3 regions of the Streptomyces sp. TAA204 genome follow, and region 3 is predicted to be linked to each of the others. Evidence: riboswitches for the same ligand, from Rfam matches in the RefSeq annotation. Region 3 holds a riboswitch; each other region holds the start of a gene.
What was found. Region 3 has a riboswitch for cobalamin ahead of H343_RS29705 (ribonucleoside-diphosphate reductase subunit alpha). Riboswitches for the same ligand answer to the same signal wherever they lie in the genome.

Region 1: another riboswitch for cobalamin. It lies ahead of H343_RS0101315 (ABC transporter substrate-binding protein); the one in region 3 lies ahead of H343_RS29705 (ribonucleoside-diphosphate reductase subunit alpha).
Region 2: another riboswitch for cobalamin. It lies ahead of metE (5-methyltetrahydropteroyltriglutamate--homocysteine S-methyltransferase); the one in region 3 lies ahead of H343_RS29705 (ribonucleoside-diphosphate reductase subunit alpha).

The regions. Positions count from the first base shown of each region.
Region 1 covers NZ_AUKW01000001.1:304,723-310,109, reverse strand. Annotated here, with positions in the region: gene H343_RS0101320 (ABC transporter permease) at 1-630, opposite strand, end outside; gene H343_RS0101315 (ABC transporter substrate-binding protein) at 648-2,138, opposite strand; cobalamin riboswitch at 2,229-2,413, opposite strand; gene H343_RS28205 (PepSY-associated TM helix domain-containing protein) at 2,659-4,104, shown strand; gene H343_RS0101305 (type III PLP-dependent enzyme) at 4,080-5,306, opposite strand; gene H343_RS0101300 (IucA/IucC family protein) at 5,303-5,387, opposite strand, start outside.
Region 2 covers NZ_AUKW01000001.1:312,744-318,130, forward strand. Annotated here, with positions in the region: gene H343_RS28210 (ATP-binding cassette domain-containing protein) at 1-148, shown strand, start outside; gene H343_RS0101335 (DUF2470 domain-containing protein) at 300-1,001, shown strand; gene H343_RS28215 (hypothetical protein) at 1,112-1,480, opposite strand; cobalamin riboswitch at 1,595-1,782, opposite strand; cobalamin riboswitch at 1,874-2,092, shown strand; gene metE (5-methyltetrahydropteroyltriglutamate--homocysteine S-methyltransferase) at 2,262-4,580, shown strand; gene H343_RS0101350 (hypothetical protein) at 4,747-4,929, shown strand; tRNA gene H343_RS0101360 (tRNA-Arg) at 5,319-5,387, shown strand, end outside.
Region 3 covers NZ_AUKW01000004.1:106,820-112,206, reverse strand. Annotated here, with positions in the region: gene H343_RS29705 (ribonucleoside-diphosphate reductase subunit alpha) at 1-1,027, opposite strand, end outside; cobalamin riboswitch at 1,331-1,500, opposite strand; gene H343_RS0108815 (GNAT family N-acetyltransferase) at 1,527-2,027, opposite strand; gene H343_RS0108810 (YbdD/YjiX family protein) at 2,155-2,355, opposite strand; gene H343_RS29700 (carbon starvation CstA family protein) at 2,352-4,538, opposite strand; gene H343_RS29695 (GntR family transcriptional regulator) at 4,643-5,387, opposite strand, start outside.

The DNA.
Region 1 (5,387 bases), on a different contig from region 3:
ATGCTCGGCAGGGGGACTGCCCCGCTGCTCGGCGACGCCGACGCGTATCTGCCGTGCCAGATCACACAGTTGGCGGGCGGTCAGCACGAGCACGGGCAGTACCAGCACACTCGGCTGTGCCAGCAGGCCCACCCCGTCAAGGCCGGCGGCAGTCGCGGGCAGCAGACCCGCGGCCACGGACAGCGAGGCGATCAGCAGCATCGCCAGGACGAACTCCGGTACGGAATGCAGCAGCAGCGTCGCCGTGTTGAGAGCCCGGTCCAGACGGGTGCCCTCCCGCAGCCCCGAGATGACGCCCAGCAGCGGCGCCAGGACCGTCACCAGCGCGAGGGCCGGCAGGGCGAGTACGACCGAGACCGAAAGACGCCGTCCGATCTCGTCCCCCACCGGAAGGCCCGTCACCAGCGAACGGCCCGGATCACCCGCGAGCAGCGAGCCGAGCCAGTGCCAGAACCGCTGCCACGCCGGCTCGTCCAGGCCGAGCCGCTCCCGCAGCGCCGCCGCCTGCTGCGGGCTTCCGTGATCCCCCTGGAGCACGTCGGCCGTGTCACCGGGCACCAGGGAATCCAGCGCGAAGACCACCACGAGCGCGAAGAAGCACTGCCCGAGAGCCAGCGCGCTCCTGCGCACGGCATACCGGTGCAACGTCAGCCCAGTTCGACGTCGTCGAAACGGGCCCAGAAATGGGAGTTCGGGACGGCCGAACGCAAGCCCTTGACCGACGCGGAGACTCCGTCGTGCGCGTCCGAGAACCCCCACACGAGCATGCCGGAGTCGTCATGCGCGATGCGCTGCGCCCGGTGCAGGAGCCCCAGCCGTTCCTTCTCGTCCCGCGTGGAGCGCGCACGGTCCATCAGCTCGTCGAAACGCCCGGAATCGAATCCGGTGAGGTTCCGGGCGGCGCCGCTGCGCATCCGCTGCTGGAGGAAGTCCGAAACGGGCAGCGTGGAGGTCGTGTTGAGGGCAGCGACCCCCTTCTCCTTGATCTCGCTGAAGTAGGTCGTGGAGGCACGCTTGCGGGGCGTGACGTGCAGGCCGATGTCCTCCAGTTGTCGCGCGATGAGGGTGGAGGCCGAATCCCACGAGGCGTCGACCGTGCTGGTCTCCAGCGTGAAGGAGAGCCCCTTGGCACCGGCCTCGCGCACCAGGCCCTTCGCGCGCTCCACATCCCGCTCACGCTGGGGCAGTTCCGGCGGGTAGCCCCGCAGGCCCTTGCCGAACAGGTCGTTGCCTGCGGTGCCCCGGCCCGCCAGCGCCACCCGAACCAGCGCCTCCCTGTCGACGCCCAGCAGCAGTGCCTCCACGAGCTTCGGGTCGTCGAAGGGGGCACGGCCGGTACGCAGCAGCACCTGTTGAGCAGTGGCCTGCCGGGACGTCAACACGCGCACACCGTCGGTCCGTTCGAGGCGGTCGATGAAAGCCCCGGAGATGTCGGCCGCGTACTGCACCTGTCCGGACAGCAGCGCGTTCACGCGCGCCGACTCCTCGTTGACGGGGACGATCTCCAGGTCGTTGATCCGGGGAGGTCCGGCCCAGTGCCCCTTCCACCGCACGAAGTGCGCTATGCCTCCGGGCCTGAACCCGGCATAGCGGAAGGGTCCCGAACCCACAGGCCGGCGGAAGCTGGTGGTGCCCGCCGGGATGATCTCCGTGCCGGGCCCGGCGAACGCGGTGGGGAACTCGAAGTCCGGACGCTTCAGGACCAGTGTCACCTCGCGGGTGCCGGTGGCGCGGCTGTCGTCGAAGTCGATGGCGGACAGCAGCTGTTGGGACGGTGAACCGGTTCCCGGGTCCGCGGCGCGGCGGTAGCTGTAGAGCACGTCCTTCGCCGTCACCGGTTCGCCGTCGTGGAAGGAGGCCTTGCGGAGGCGTATGTGCCAGCGCCGGCCCGATGAGTCGCTCTCCCACGACTCCGCGAGGCGTGCCCGCACCGACATGTCGTCGTCGTACGTGGCGAGCGTGTCGAACAGCGCCTTCGCACGCGCCTGATCGACGAAGTTCGGCGCGACGTGCGGATCGAGCGTCTCCTGCGAGCCGCCGGCGGTGAACGCGGCACGGAAGCGGCCGGACTTCCCACCGTCCTCCGGCGGGCAGCCGGTGAGCAGCCCCGCGGCCGCCACTGCTCCGGCGCTTGTCATCACGGTGCGCCTGCTCGGTGCTGGGCCACTGGCTGCGCGTATCTCGGCACGACTCGGCATCGCGATCCTTCCCGGGGTGTCCTCGCCCCAGTCGGTGGACGGCGACGGGTCAGTCTCCTGACTCCCGGATCACCGCTCGCCCCTGCCTTCCAGCCCGTGCAACCACAGGCCGTGGCCTTGCTGGGGTCCGCTCCCCGGTCACAGTGGCGGGACCGTGCCGGAATCACACCGGCTTCCTGATCCCCGTCGCCCTGCCCCGCCATTGTGGCTCAGGACAAGTACGCACCGGCCGGTGGCATGGGTGCACGCGGCGTCTTCCGCGAACACGCCCGCCGTGGGCACCGTCACGAACCGGCTGACGGCAAGGCCGGGACGGCGCCCGGTAACGGGGCCGCGTTCGTCGGATGTGACGTACGTCATGCTGCCGCATGTCGCCCGGTTGGAACTCCGCCCTCTCTCAGCCCGACTACCTGCCGGCACCCCACGAGTGGGGACCGATGGGAGCACGGAGAGGAACACCATGGCGAACACGACGGCGGCCACGACGCAGTTGGAGGAGCCACCCTCCGGGACTCCGGCGTCCGGGACGGCGGACACGCGGTCCGGAACACGGGCGCTGCTGCTGCGCCTGCACTTCTACGCCGGCGTCTTCATCGCGCCGTTCCTGCTCGTCGCGGCCGTGACCGGTCTCTTCTATACGGCGATGCCTCAGGTGGAGAAGACGCTCTACCAGGACGAGTTGAAGGTGAGCCCCCGGGGCGAGCCGGACTCGCTGGCGGTTCAGGTGGCGGCGGCGAAGAAGGCTGCGCCGGACGGCTCCCTGGTCTCGGTGACGACCGGGCCCGGCCGCGAGGACAGCACCCGTGTCGTTTTCGAGGAGCCGGGGCTGAAGGAGGGGTACACGCGGACAGCCTTCGTCGACCCGTACGACCACTCGGTGCTGGGCACGCTGGAGACCTTCGGCCAGTGGCTGCCGGTCCGGGCGTGGTTCGACGATTTGCACCGCAACCTGCACCTGGGCGAGTTCGGTCGCAACTACAGTGAGATCGCGGCGAGTTGGCTGTGGGTGGAGGTCGCCGGGGGACTGGTGCTGTGGGTCGGGCTTCGTCGCTCGCGCCGCAGGCTGCGCCGCACCTTGCTGCCGGAGCAGTCGGCTCCTCCCGGGCGCCGGCGGGTGAGGTCCTGGCACGGCGCGGTCGGGCTGTGGGCGGCCGCGGGCCTGTTGGGCCTGTCCGCCACGGGGCTGACGTGGTCCGCCTACGCGGGGGCCAACATCACTCAGTTGCGGGAGCAGTTGAACAGTCCCACGCCGGAGGTCGCCGCCACCGTTTCGCACACTGACGGACCGGGGAAGCCGGACGGCCGGGACATCGGCTTCGACGGAGCCGTCCGCGAGGCGAGGGAGGCCGGACTCGGAGGCGTCCTGGACATCACGCCCCCCGCCGACAGCGGCAGTGCGTACGTCGTGAAGGAGAACACCCGTTCCTGGCCCGAGCGGCAGGACTCCGTCGCGGTCGCACCGGACTCCGGAGAGATCACCGCGACCCTCCGTTTCGACGACTACCCCCTGCTGGCGAAGCTGTCGCGCTGGGGCGTGGACGCGCACATGGGCCTGCTGTTCGGCCTGGTCAACCAGATCGTGCTGGCCCTTCTCGCCCTTGCGCTGATCGGAATGATCTTCTGGGGATACCGGATGTGGTGGCTGCGCCGCCCCACGCGCGGTGACGCCCCGACCGGGTGGCTGCCGCGGCCGGGACGCGCTCCGGCGCGCGGCGCGTGGCGGCGCATCCCCGGGAAGGTGCTGGCTCCGGGGGCTGTGGTGACGGCGCTGGTCGGGTACTGGCTGCCATGGTTCGGCATACCGCTGCTGCTGTTCCTCGTCGTGGATCTCGTGACGGGCCGGATTCGCCGGAACCAAGAGCCGGACGGCCGTCCTCGCGCTCAGAGCGCCGGCTCGGGCGGGTGAAGGTAGCGGCATCCGGGGCGGGGGTGCATCAGGAAGTCGTGGTGGGAGATGTTCCACGCGTATGCGCCCGCCAGTGCGAAGACGACCCTGTCGCCCGCCCGGAGTCCCGGTGCCGGCACGCCGCGGGCCAGGACGTCCTTGGGGGTGCACAACTGCCCGGTGAAGCTGACGTGGCCGCCCCGCGCGGCCGGACGGGGCAGAGGATGGGGCCAGCGCTCCACCGGGAGGACCTCGGCCGGCTGGTCGTGCCCCTTGGCCGCCGGCGTGCGCAGATGGTGGGTGCCGCCGCGGACGACGGCGAACTCCTCGCCGTGGCTGCTCTTCACGTCCAGCACCTCCGTCGCGTACCAGCCGCAGTACGCCGTCAGCGCACGCCCCGGCTCGATCCGCAGTACGGGTCCGGGATGCCGCTCTGCGAGTCGGGCCAGCCCGGCCCCGAAGGAGGGCCAGTCGAAGCGCGACGCCGGGCGGGAGTAGTCGACGGCCATGCCGCCGCCGACCGTGAGTTCGCGCAGCCGGACGCCGCACCGGGCGGCGAGTTCCGTGGCCCCGGCGGCGACCTCCCCGGTGAGCGCGAGTTGGGCGCCGGCACCCAGACCGCTCGCCAAGTGGGCGTGCAGACCTGCCAGTTCGAGTCCTTGCAGCTCGTGACGGGCGAACATCCCCATGGCTTCGGCCACTTCGGCCGTGTTCATCCCGAAGGGCGTGGGCCGGCCTCCCATGGCCAGTGCGCTGCCGGCCAGGGCGTCCGCGGAGAGGGGCGGGTTGAAGCGCAGCAGGACACGGGGCGTCGCCGCAGGCTCCCGGTGGTGACGGGAAGCCAGCCGGGCCAGCAGCCGCAGTTCGTGAAGGCTCTCGACGTGGAAGCGCCGCACGCCGGCGGTGAGGGCTGCCGCGATCTCCTCGGGTGTCTTGCCGGGGCCGCCGAAGGCGAGAGGCTGACCGTGAACAGTAGCGGCTGCGTGGGCGAGTTCCCCGCCGGAGGAGACCTCGAATCCATCCGTGAACGGCGCCAGCGTCCGCAGGATCTCCGTGTCCGGGTTGGCCTTGGCCGCGTAGTACAGCTCCACGGACTCGGGAAGGGCCGCGCGGACGGTGGCGGCGTGTTGCCGCAGCGCGTCGAGATCGTAGATGTAGCAGGGCAGTTCGTGGGGGCCGAGGGCGAGTGCGGTCTCCCGCACGGCCCGGGTGAGCAGGTTCAACCGACAGCTCCGTTCGTCACGGCCGGGTGGGTCAGCGGGGAAGGCAGCCGGACGTAGTCGGCTTCCCGGTCCGGCACGCGT
Region 2 (5,387 bases), on a different contig from region 3:
CTTCGAGGCCGGACGCTGCGTTCAGCAGGGCACGGTCGCGGATTTCTTCCACGCCCCGTCCTCCGGGGCTCCCGCAGACATGGTGCGTGCAGCCGGGGGACGCAGCTGCGCGGTACGCGGTCGATCGGGTCGGGCGGAAAGCAGCTGACAACCAGTCACAACGCACCTGGCCGGAACGGAGTTCGAGCACTCCGAAGACACCGGATCACGGCTCCACTCATTATTAGGTTAGCCTAACCTAATTAATTCAATCCCCGGGTGGCCGTACGCCTCTCCGACCGTGCAACTGGAGAACTTGGATGCGCCCCTTCCGCACCCGCGCCACAGAGCCCACGCCCGCCGAACACGTCCGGTCGATCTTGGCTTCGTCCCATTCGATGACGGTGATGAGCGACGGCTCCCATGCCGAGGTGCACCGCATCGACGACGCGGAGGCGACCGGCGGCATCCACCTTCACGCACCGCCGGAGAGTCCTGCCGCCAGGGGTGAGATGCGCATCCCCGCGAGGCTCGAACTCACCGATATCGCGCCCACACCGGTGCGGGACCGGCTGCGGGCCCGTGTCACCGTCACCGGACTGCTGGCAGCCGCGTTCGACAGCGAAGCCAGGAGCACATGCATGGAGTTCGGCCAGGCGGTGCTCGAAGACTCCCGCGCACGCTCGTACGTGACGCTCGACGCGCTCCAGGAGACAACCCCCGACCCCTTGGCCGCCCGCGAAGCCGCCACGCTGACGCACCTTCTGGACGGCCACGGCGAATCCGTTCCCCTGCTGCTGCGTCTCGTGCGACCGCGGCCCGAGCGGGGCATTCTGCGTGCTGTTCCTGTGGCCCTGGACCGCTACGGCCTGACGCTGCGCCTCGAATATCCGAACGCCCATCGCGACGCCCGGCTGCCGTTCACTGCTCCCGTGACCGACCCCGAGCAGGCCGACTCCCGGATTCAAGCCCTCCTGGACGCCGCCCGCCGCGCCTCCCACTCCGACCATCTGCTGGCCTGATCACCAACGGCCGGAGCCCGTCGCGTCCCGATCCACACGTGGCGTTGAAGACCCGCCCGGACGGACCGGAGCCTCGGTTCGCGGGTCTTCGAGCCGGTGACGAAAGTGGCTCATCGCCCCCGATCACGGGGCGGCGAAGCGCCGCGGCGGTTCCCGGCAAGCCCCCGGCGAGGCGGCGTGATGAGGTGCAGGCCGAGGATCTCCGGCCGCGGGGCGACGCCGGGGCCGCCCGCCCGCACCCAGGCGGAGACGTCCTCGGTCGCGTCCGGGCTGTTGACCAGCCCCAGCCAGACGGGTCGGGCGCCGGCAGCACGGCCCTCGGCGGAAGGCTGTACGACGATGACGTTGGCCTGGTCGCACACGTCCAGACAGTCGGAGACCCGGACAGGCGCCTCCTCACGCAGGCGAGCCGTCTGCGCCGTGTGATCCAGTCCGGTCACCTTGGGGCTGCCGCAGCAGCAGTCCCGGCACACGACGATCCGGCACGGAGCAGGGTTGAACGTCTGCGCTGCCTCCGCTTCGCCGGATGCCTCATCGACCGCTGCCTCGGGCACGTCGAACCGTCCCTCTCTCCGGGGAGATCCGCCCCGGTACGTCGAGGAGGCGACCGCGTGAGTCTCCTGGCTCTCGGGTCATTGCTCGTCCCCGCCTTCCCACCCGCCTGGGCAGTGGCCTGTCGGGGATCCGCTCACCGATCACAGTGGCGGGACCGCGCCGGATTCACACCGGCTTCCTCGGACCGCCGTCGCCATGTCAACGGTCATCATTCCATCCGGATGTGGTCCACTCCAGTGGGCCCGGGCGGCACCGCTGAGCACCCGGTCGTTCCGGGGCCCGCGAGGGGCGGTGTTCCGTCCTGGCTCTCTGCGCCATACTCTGAAACAGCAGCTGGTTCGTCCTGCCCGCCAGGCAGGCACGTCGTAAGAGGGAACCCGGTGGGAATCCGGGACTGCCCCGCAGCGGTGAGTGGGAACGACCGCCGTCATGAGCACTGGGCCCCCAGGGCCCGGGAAGCGACGGCCAGTAGGAATCCGCCTTCGAAAGCGGACGTGCCCGCAAGTCCGAAGACCTGCCCGTTGCCCGCGCGTGACCCATCACGTGCGGTTGTCCCAGTGGCCTCGAGGGCGGGTCGGCGACCACAACGTCAGACGGACAACTGCGTGCATGCGCAGGTGGACTGTTCAACCCTCCGTCTGGTGCGGCTTCCTTCGCGCTCTCCTGTCACAGGGACTCGTCCGAATCGTTCGCGAAGGAGAATTCGTGACAGCGAAGTCCGCAGCCGCGGCAGCACGGCCCACCGTGTACGGCTTCCCCCGTCAGGGCCAGAACCGGGAACTGAAGAAGGCCATCGAGGGCTACTGGAAGGGCCGCGTCACCGCGGACTCCCTCCGGGATACCGCAGCGGGCCTGCGCCGCTCCAACTGGCAGTTGCTGGCCGGCGCCGGCATCGACGAGGTCCCGACCGGGGACTTCTCCTACTACGACCACGTCCTGGACACCAGCGTCATGGTCGGCGCCGTCCCCGAGCGCCACCGCTCCGCCGTCACCGCGGACACCCTCGACGGGTACTTCGCCATGGCCCGCGGCACGCAGGAAGTGGCACCGCTGGAGATGACCAAGTGGTTCGACACCAACTACCACTACCTGGTCCCCGAGCTCGGCCCCGACACCGAATTCACCGCCGACAGCACCAAGCAGGTCGCCGAGTTCAAGGAAGCCCTCGCCCTCGGTCACACGCCGCGGCCCGTCCTGGTCGGCCCCGTCACGTACCTGCTGCTGTCCAAGCCCGCGCCGGGTGTCGCCGCCGACTTCGACCCCCTGACACTCCTTGACCGGCTGCTGCCCGTCTACGCGGAGGTCCTCGCGGATCTGCGTGCGGCCGGAGCGGGATGGGTGCAGCTGGACGAGCCGGCCCTCGTCCAGGACCGCACCGCCGCCGAACTGAACGCGGCGTCCCGCGCCTACCGTGACCTCGGCGCCCTTGCGGACCGTCCGAAGCTGCTGGTCGCCTCGTACTTCGACCGCCTGGGAGAGGCCCTGCCGGTCCTGGCCAAGGCACCGGTGGAGGGTCTGGCGATCGACTTCACCGAGGCCGCCGCCGCGAACCTCGACGATCTGGCCTCCGCCGGCGGACTGTCCGGCAAGCGCCTGGTCGCCGGCGTCGTCAACGGACGCAACATCTGGATCAACAACCTCGAGAAGTCGCTCTCCACCCTCGGCACCCTGCTCGGACTCGCCGACCGGGTCGATGTGGCCGCGTCCTGCTCGCTGCTGCACGTCCCGATCGACACGGGCGCCGAGCGGGACATCGACCCGCAGGTCCTGCGCTGGCTCGCCTTCGCACGGCAGAAGGCGAACGAGGTCGCCGTCCTCGCCAAGGGCCTCGCCGGCGGCACCGACTCCATCACAGCGGACCTGACCGCCAACCGGGCCGACCTGGCGTCCCGTGCGGGCTCGGCCATCACCCACGATCCCGCGGTGCGGGCCAGGGCAGGGGCGATCACCGACGCCGACGGACGCCGTTCCCAGCCCTACACCCAACGCGCGAAGGCCCAGCGGGACCACCTGAAGCTGCCGCTGCTGCCGACGACCACGATCGGATCGTTCCCGCAGACGTCCGAACTGCGCACCGCACGCGCCGACTTGCGGAAGGGCAGGATCGACACCGCGGGTTACGAGGACCGCATCAAGGAAGAGATCCAGCAGGTGCTCTCCTTCCAGGAGAACGCCGGGATCGACGTCCTGGTGCACGGCGAGCCCGAACGCAACGACATGGTGCAGTACTTCGCCGAGCAGCTCACCGGCTACCTCGCCACGCAGCAGGGATGGGTGCAGTCGTACGGCACCCGCTACGTGCGGCCTCCGATCCTGGCCGGTGACATCTCCCGTCCGGAGCCGATGACGGTGCCGTGGACGACGTACGCCCAGTCACTCACGCAGCGCCCCGTCAAGGGGATGCTCACCGGTCCCGTCACCATGCTGGCCTGGTCGTTCGTCCGCGACGACCAGCCGCTGGGTGACACCGCACGGCAGGTCGCCCTCGCTCTGCGCGACGAGGTCCAGGACCTCGAAGCGGCGGGGACGTCGGTCATCCAGGTCGACGAGCCCGCGCTGCGCGAGACCCTGCCGCTGCGCGCCGCGAACCGTCCGGCCTACCTGGAGTGGGCGACGGAGTCCTTCCGGCTCAGCACCAGCGGGGTGCGTCCGGCCACGCAGATCCACACGCACATGTGCTACGCCGAGTTCGGCGACATCATTCAGGCCATCGACGACATCGATGCCGACGTCATCAGCCTGGAGGCAGCCCGGTCGCACATGCAGGTGGCCCGCGAACTCGCAGCACACGGCTACCCCCGCGAAGCCGGTCCCGGCGTCTACGACATCCACTCGCCCCGCGTCCCCGGCGCGGAGGAGGCAGCAACACTGCTGCGCAAGGGACTTGAAGCCATTCCGGCCGAGCGGCTGTGGGTGAATCCGGACTGCGGGCTCAAGACCCGCGGGTGGCCGGAGACCCGGTCCTCCCTGGAGAGCCTCGTCGAAGCAGCACGGACAGTGAGGGCGGAGCTTCCGGGCTCCTGACGCGTGCACCCGGGCCGGGAGGGCGGAAGCCGCCGTCCTCCCGGCTCATCGTCTTCGACAGCAGCTCGTGCACCCCCGGTCCAAGGCTCCGGGGGTGCACGGCAGGGCAGGGGAAGGCCCGATGTGAAGGCCGGCGCCGCGACAGGTGGCTCTCGACGGTGAGCCGATGGTGGCTGTGACCCACCGCGAGCGAGTACGGGAATCTCGCGGCGATGCGCAGGCAACTCGACAGCCGGGGCGCCAGGGCGCCAGGTTGCGCAACAGCGGGGACCTGCTCGCCGGCATGGCCGGCCTCCTCGGCTCGCTGGACGCGGCCCTGCGGGAGCACGGGGAATCGTCCCCGCAGTGACTGACACGAACCGAAAAAAGACAGCGCCGGCCTGGGCCTCTACCGAGTCATCCGCGAAGTGCGGAAACCCTCGCAGTCCGGACCGGAGCCTGCCCGTGGCCGGCCGCGGGCCTCATGCCCGGGCAGAACGCCACCTCTGCTGCCGGCCACGCGGAGGACCCCACGTACTCGGACGGGGAGGAAGAGGATGGCTGAGCAACCCGAGAGCTCCCCCACGCCTGAGTCGAGGGCCCTGCCCGGCTGCTGACACAGGCTGCGCGTCATCGCGTGCATCATCACACCGAGCCATCAGCTAACCTGTCCAGGGTCGTCCCTTGTGGGCGGCACTGGCGCCTGTGTGGCCTGGTGCGTCCCCGGCTGGGGTTTCACCAAGGATTTCACCAGGCCGCGCCTCCGTAGCTCAGGGGATAGAGCACCGCTCTCCTAAAGCGGGTGTCGCAGGTTCGAATCCTGCCGGG
Region 3 (5,387 bases):
CCGGCACCTGTGAGGGAGAGAAGAGCGACCAGTCGCCGTCGGCCTCCACGCGGCGCATGAACTCGTCCGGAACCCAGTGCGCGAGGTTGAGGTTGTGCGTCCGCCGGGCTTCCTCACCGGTGTTGTCGCGCAGCTCCAGGAACTCCTCGACGTCGGCGTGCCAGGTCTCCAGATAGACGCACGCCGCGCCCTTGCGCCGGCCGCCCTGGTTCACCGCCGCGACCGAGGAGTCCAGGGTGCGCAGGAACGGGACGATGCCGCCCGAGTGCCCGTTGGTCCCCCGGATCAGCGAACCGCGCGCCCGGATGCGGGACCAGGACAGGCCGATGCCGCCGGCGTGCTTGGAGAGCCGCGCGACCTCCTGGTAGCGCTGGTAGATCGAGTCCAGCTCGTCCAGGGGCGAGTCCAGCAGATAGCAGGACGACATCTGGGCGTGCCGGGTACCGGAGTTGAAGAGCGTGGGGGAGGAGGGGAGGTAGGCCAGAGAGCTGGTCAGCCGGTACAGCTCGGCGACCTCGTCGACGGCCGCGTCCGAGCCGTCCGCCGCCAGTCCGCATGCCACGCGCAGCAGGAAGTGCTGCGGCGTCTCGGTCACCCGTCGGGTCGTGGGGTGGCGAAGCAGGTAGCGCGAGTGGACCGTGCGCAGCCCGAAGTATCCGAAGCGGTCGTCCGCCCCTTCGGCCGTCGCCGCTTCCGCCAGGGCGTCGAGTCGCTCAGCGTGCGTCCGTACGAACGCGGCCGTACCGTCCGAGATCAGGCCCTCGCGGTGGCCGGTGGCGACGGACGCCGAGAAGGAGGTGGCGCCCTGCCCGCGGGCCTCCTCCCGGACGGCGAGCGTGAGGAGACGGGCGGCGAGCCGCGAGTGGGCGGGCTCCTCCCCGATGAGCCCGGCCGCCTCCTCCGCCGCGAGCGCCCGCAACTCGGCTTCGCTGCTGCCCTGTTGACGGCCGCGGAGCACGGCGGAGGCGACCCTCTCCGGGTCGGTGCCGGGCAGGTCGGCGGACAGCTCGGTCAGGGTGTCCAGCAGAGTCCGCGAGCCCGGCGCGGCGGGCTGTGTGGCGGGCTGCGTGCCCGTGTGCGGGCCGTCGGCGGCGCCGGTGGCCCCTTCTGCCTCTGTGGTTCCTCCTGCGGCTCTGGATGCGCCGGAGGCGTCAGGGGCGCCGAAGTCACCGCGCGGGGTGGCGGTTTCGGCGGATGCGATGGTCACGGGGTGTGCTCTCCCTCGCTCGGATGGGACCCGGGGCGAGCGCACACGGCGGGGCGTTCGGGCATGCCGCAGCGGGCGGCGGCACACCTTCCAGCGTCCACCGGTCCATCCCTCGGGACCCGGACGTCGTCTACGCCGCCGGCAGGCACTCGGACTTGCGACGTCCGGCTCCCGGCACGGGGAACAGCACATCGCACACCGTTGCGGGACAGTTCCGGACTCGCACCGGATTCCCCTGCATGGCAGCCAGCACCACCATACATCTGGTGGCGGCCAACGACAGACGACACCACATCTTGTGCCGGACGAGAGTGAAGTCTCACAGCTCCAGAGCGAAGGTGATCAGCGCGAGGAGCGGCAGCGGGTGCCAGTCCCGATCGGGTGTGCGCGCGAACCCCAGCCGCCCGTAGAGCCGGTGGGCGGACAGCATCCGCGGGTGGCTGGAGAGCACCAGCCGCCTCAGGCCGAGTTCACGCGCGCGTTCCGCGCATGTCCGCACCAGGGCCTCGCCGACTCCCCTTCCCCGGCTGCCGGGCCGGACGGCCAGCATGCGGAACTCGCCCTCTCCCGGCCGGGCGATCTCCGCGTACGTCCCGCCGTACGACGCGAAGGCAACCGAGCCCAGCACGAGGTCCGAGCCGGCGTCGGCCGCCACGAACATCTCGGCGTGCTCGGCGCGGTGGCGGGCGGCGCGCAGATGCTCCAGATACGGGTCTCTCTCGCCGAAGTCCAGCAGGCCGTCCTCGAGGTAGGCACGTGCCGTCAGCTCGCCGACGGTCTCCAGCTCGTCGGGCCGTGGGCGTCTGATCGTGAGGTCCATGTGCGGGAGTCTGCCGTATCCCACCGACAACGGCGGAGGAGCCGCCCGCCCCTCGGGGCGGACGGCTCCTCGTGCGCTCCTCGTGAGGCTCCTCCCGCGTCTGCGTCCCGCGTCCGCGGTGCACACGTCAGCAGCAGCGGAACCCTCCTCGGGGGTCGTTGTCGCGGGCGTCCGTGCGCTGCCGCTCGAACTCCCGCCGGCTGGGTACCCGCGCGTCCGGGTCGTGCTTGCGCAGGTGCTCCACGTACCGGTCGTAGGCGCTCTCGTCGGTCAGTTCGCGCACGTACCAGCGGACCCAGCGTGCGCCGCGCAGCAGTTGCCGGGTCACGGCTCCTCCCGCGTCCCGGAGCCGCCCGCCGTCTCCCCGGACCCGGGGCCGGAACCGCCCGCGCCCACCGCCGCCAGTTCGGCCTTCTCCTCCTTGTCGGGGATGAGGCCGGCCGGTGCGACGAGCTTGGACTCCTCGTACGGCGTCTCGTTCAGCGTGGCGGAGGCCGGGTCGCGCAGGGCCCTGACGCACGTGCGTCCGGCGTCCGCGATCACCACGATCACCAGTACGGCGAAGAGCGCGGCCAGCACGCCGTCCACGGTGGAGTTGGTCACGATGGTCTGCATGTCGCTCATGCTCTTGGCCGGCGGGAGCACCTCACCCCTGTCGATGGCCGCCTGGAAGTCGGAGCGCTGCTGGAAGAAGCCCACCTTCGGGTCGCTGGAGAAGACCTTCTGCCAGCTCGCCGTGAGGGTCACCACGGCGTCCCAGACGAGTGGAACGCCCGTCACCCAGGCCCACTTCAGCTTGCCGGACTTCACCAGCAGCGTGGTCGCCACCGCCAGCGCGACGGCCGCGAGCAGCTGGTTGGCGATGCCGAACAGCGGGAAGAGCTGGTTGATCCCGCCCAGCGGCTCGTGGACGCCGACCCACAGGAAGTAGCCCCACAGCGCGACCACGATGGCGCTGCACAGCCACAGACCCGGAATCCAGCTGATGTTGCGGAAGGGCTTGTAGATGTTGCCGAGGGTGTCCTGCAGCATGAACCGGCCCACGCGGGTGCCCGCGTCGAGGGCGGTGAGGATGAACAGGGCCTCGAACATGATCGCGAAGTGGTACCAGAACGCTTTCGCTCCGGCGCCGCCGATGATCTGCGAGAAGATCTCCGAGACGCCCACCGCGAGGGTGGGTGCCCCGCCCGTACGGGAGAGCAGCGACTGCTCCTCCACCTCCTTGGCGGCGGAGGCGAGCGCTTCGGGCGAGATCGAGTAGCCCAGGTCGGCCACCGCCTGCGACGCCGACTGCACGCTGTCGCCGATCACGCCGGCGGGGGCGTTCATCGCGAAGTACAGCCCGGGGTCGATGATGCACGCCGCGACCATCGCCATCACGGCGACGAACGACTCCATCAGCATGGAGCCGTAGCCGATCATCCGGATCTGCGTCTCCTTCTGGATCATCTTCGGGGTGGTGCCCGAGGAGATCAGCGCGTGGAACCCGGAGAGCGCGCCGCACGCGATGGTGATGAAGACGAACGGGAAGAGTGAACCGGCGAAGACCGGACCGGTGCCGCTCCCCGCGAAGTCCGTGACCGCGTCCATCTTCATGGTCGGCAGTGCGATGACGACGCCCAGCGCGAGCAGCGCGATCGTGCCGATCTTCATGAAGGTCGACAGGTAGTCGCGCGGCGCGAGCAGCATCCATACGGGCAGCACCGAGGCGATGAACCCGTAGACGACCATCCAGACGACCAGCGTGCCCGGCTCCAGCGTGAACGCGTCCGCCAGCGAGGACTCCGCGATCCAGCTTCCCGAGACGATCGCGAACAGCAGCAGGACGATCCCGATCAGCGACACCTCGCTGACCCGGCCGGGCCGGATCACGCGCAGGTAGAAGCCCATGAACAGCGCGATGGGCACGGTCATGGCGATGGAGAAGGTGCCCCACGGCGACTCGGCGAGGGCGTTGACGACCACGAGCGCCAGCACGGCGAGCAGGATGATCATGATGACGAAGACGGCGATCAGCGCTGCCGCGCCGCCCACCGGTCCGATCTCCTCACGCGCCATCTGGCCCAGCGACTTGCCGTCGCGCCGCATGGAGAAGAAGAGCACCACCATGTCCTGCACGGCGCCCGCGAAGATGACGCCGACGATGATCCAGATCGTGCCGGGCAGATATCCCATCTGCGCGGCGAGGATCGGGCCCACCAGCGGGCCCGCGCCCGCGATGGCGGCGAAGTGGTGGCCCAGCAGCACACGGCGGTCGGTGGGGTGGTAGTCGATGCCGTTGTTCAGCCGCTCGGCGGGCGTCGCGCGGGTCTTGTCGACCTTGAGCACGCGGTTGGTGATGAAGCGCGCATAGAAGCGGTAGCCGATCGCGTACGAGCCGAGCGCCGCGGCCACCATCCAGGCGGCCGAGATCTCCTCGCCTCTGGAGAGCGCGAGTATCGACCAGGCGACCGCGCCGACCAGCGCGACAGCGGACCAGATGACGATCGTGCGTGGACTGGCGGTTCGCACCGGGGTCGCCCTCCCGTCGGGGTTGCTTCACGACGGCAAGGACGGTAAGCCACCCGGCACCGGCGACGCCATGCCACGGACAGAGTTCGGCAGTTAAGGGCTCGTCATCTTCCCGGACGGCTTTCCCGGCCACCGTCGGCGCCGCGTCCGCGGTGGGGACGCTGGAGGTTGGCGACGAACTTGTAGCGGTCGCCGCGGTAGACGGAGCGGACCCACTCCACGGGCTCGCCGTCGGTGTCGAGCGAGTGGCGGGAGAGCATCAGCATCGGCAGTCCCACGTCCGTGCCCAGCAGTCCGGCCTCGCGCGGGGTGGCCAGGGAGGTCTCGATGGTCTCCTCCGCCTCGGCGAGGTGTATGTCGTAGACCTCGGCGAGGGCCGTGTAGAGCGAGGTGTACTTCACCAGGCTGCGGCGCAGGGCCGGGAAGCGCCGCTGGGACAGGTGCGTCGTCTCGATCGCCATGGGCTCGCCGCTGGCCAGCCGCAGCCGCTCGATGCGCAGGACGCGGCCGCCCGCGGGGATGCCGAGGGCGTCGGCGAGGCGGTCGTCTGCGGTGACGTAGCCGATGTCCAGCAGCTGCGAGGTGGGTTCGAGCCCCTGGGCGCGCATGTCCTCGGTGTAGGAGGTCAGTTGCAGTGCCTGGGAGACCTTGGGCTTGGCGACGAAGGTGCCCTTGCCCTGGATGCGCTCCAGGCGTCCCTCGACGACGAGTTCCTGCAGGGCCTGGCGCACGGTCGTCCGTGAGGTGTCGAACTCGCCGGCCAGAGCGCGCTCGGGCGGGACGGGAGTGCCGGGCGGCATGGTCTCCGTCATCTCCAGCAAGTGGCGCTTGAGGCGGTAGTACTTGGGC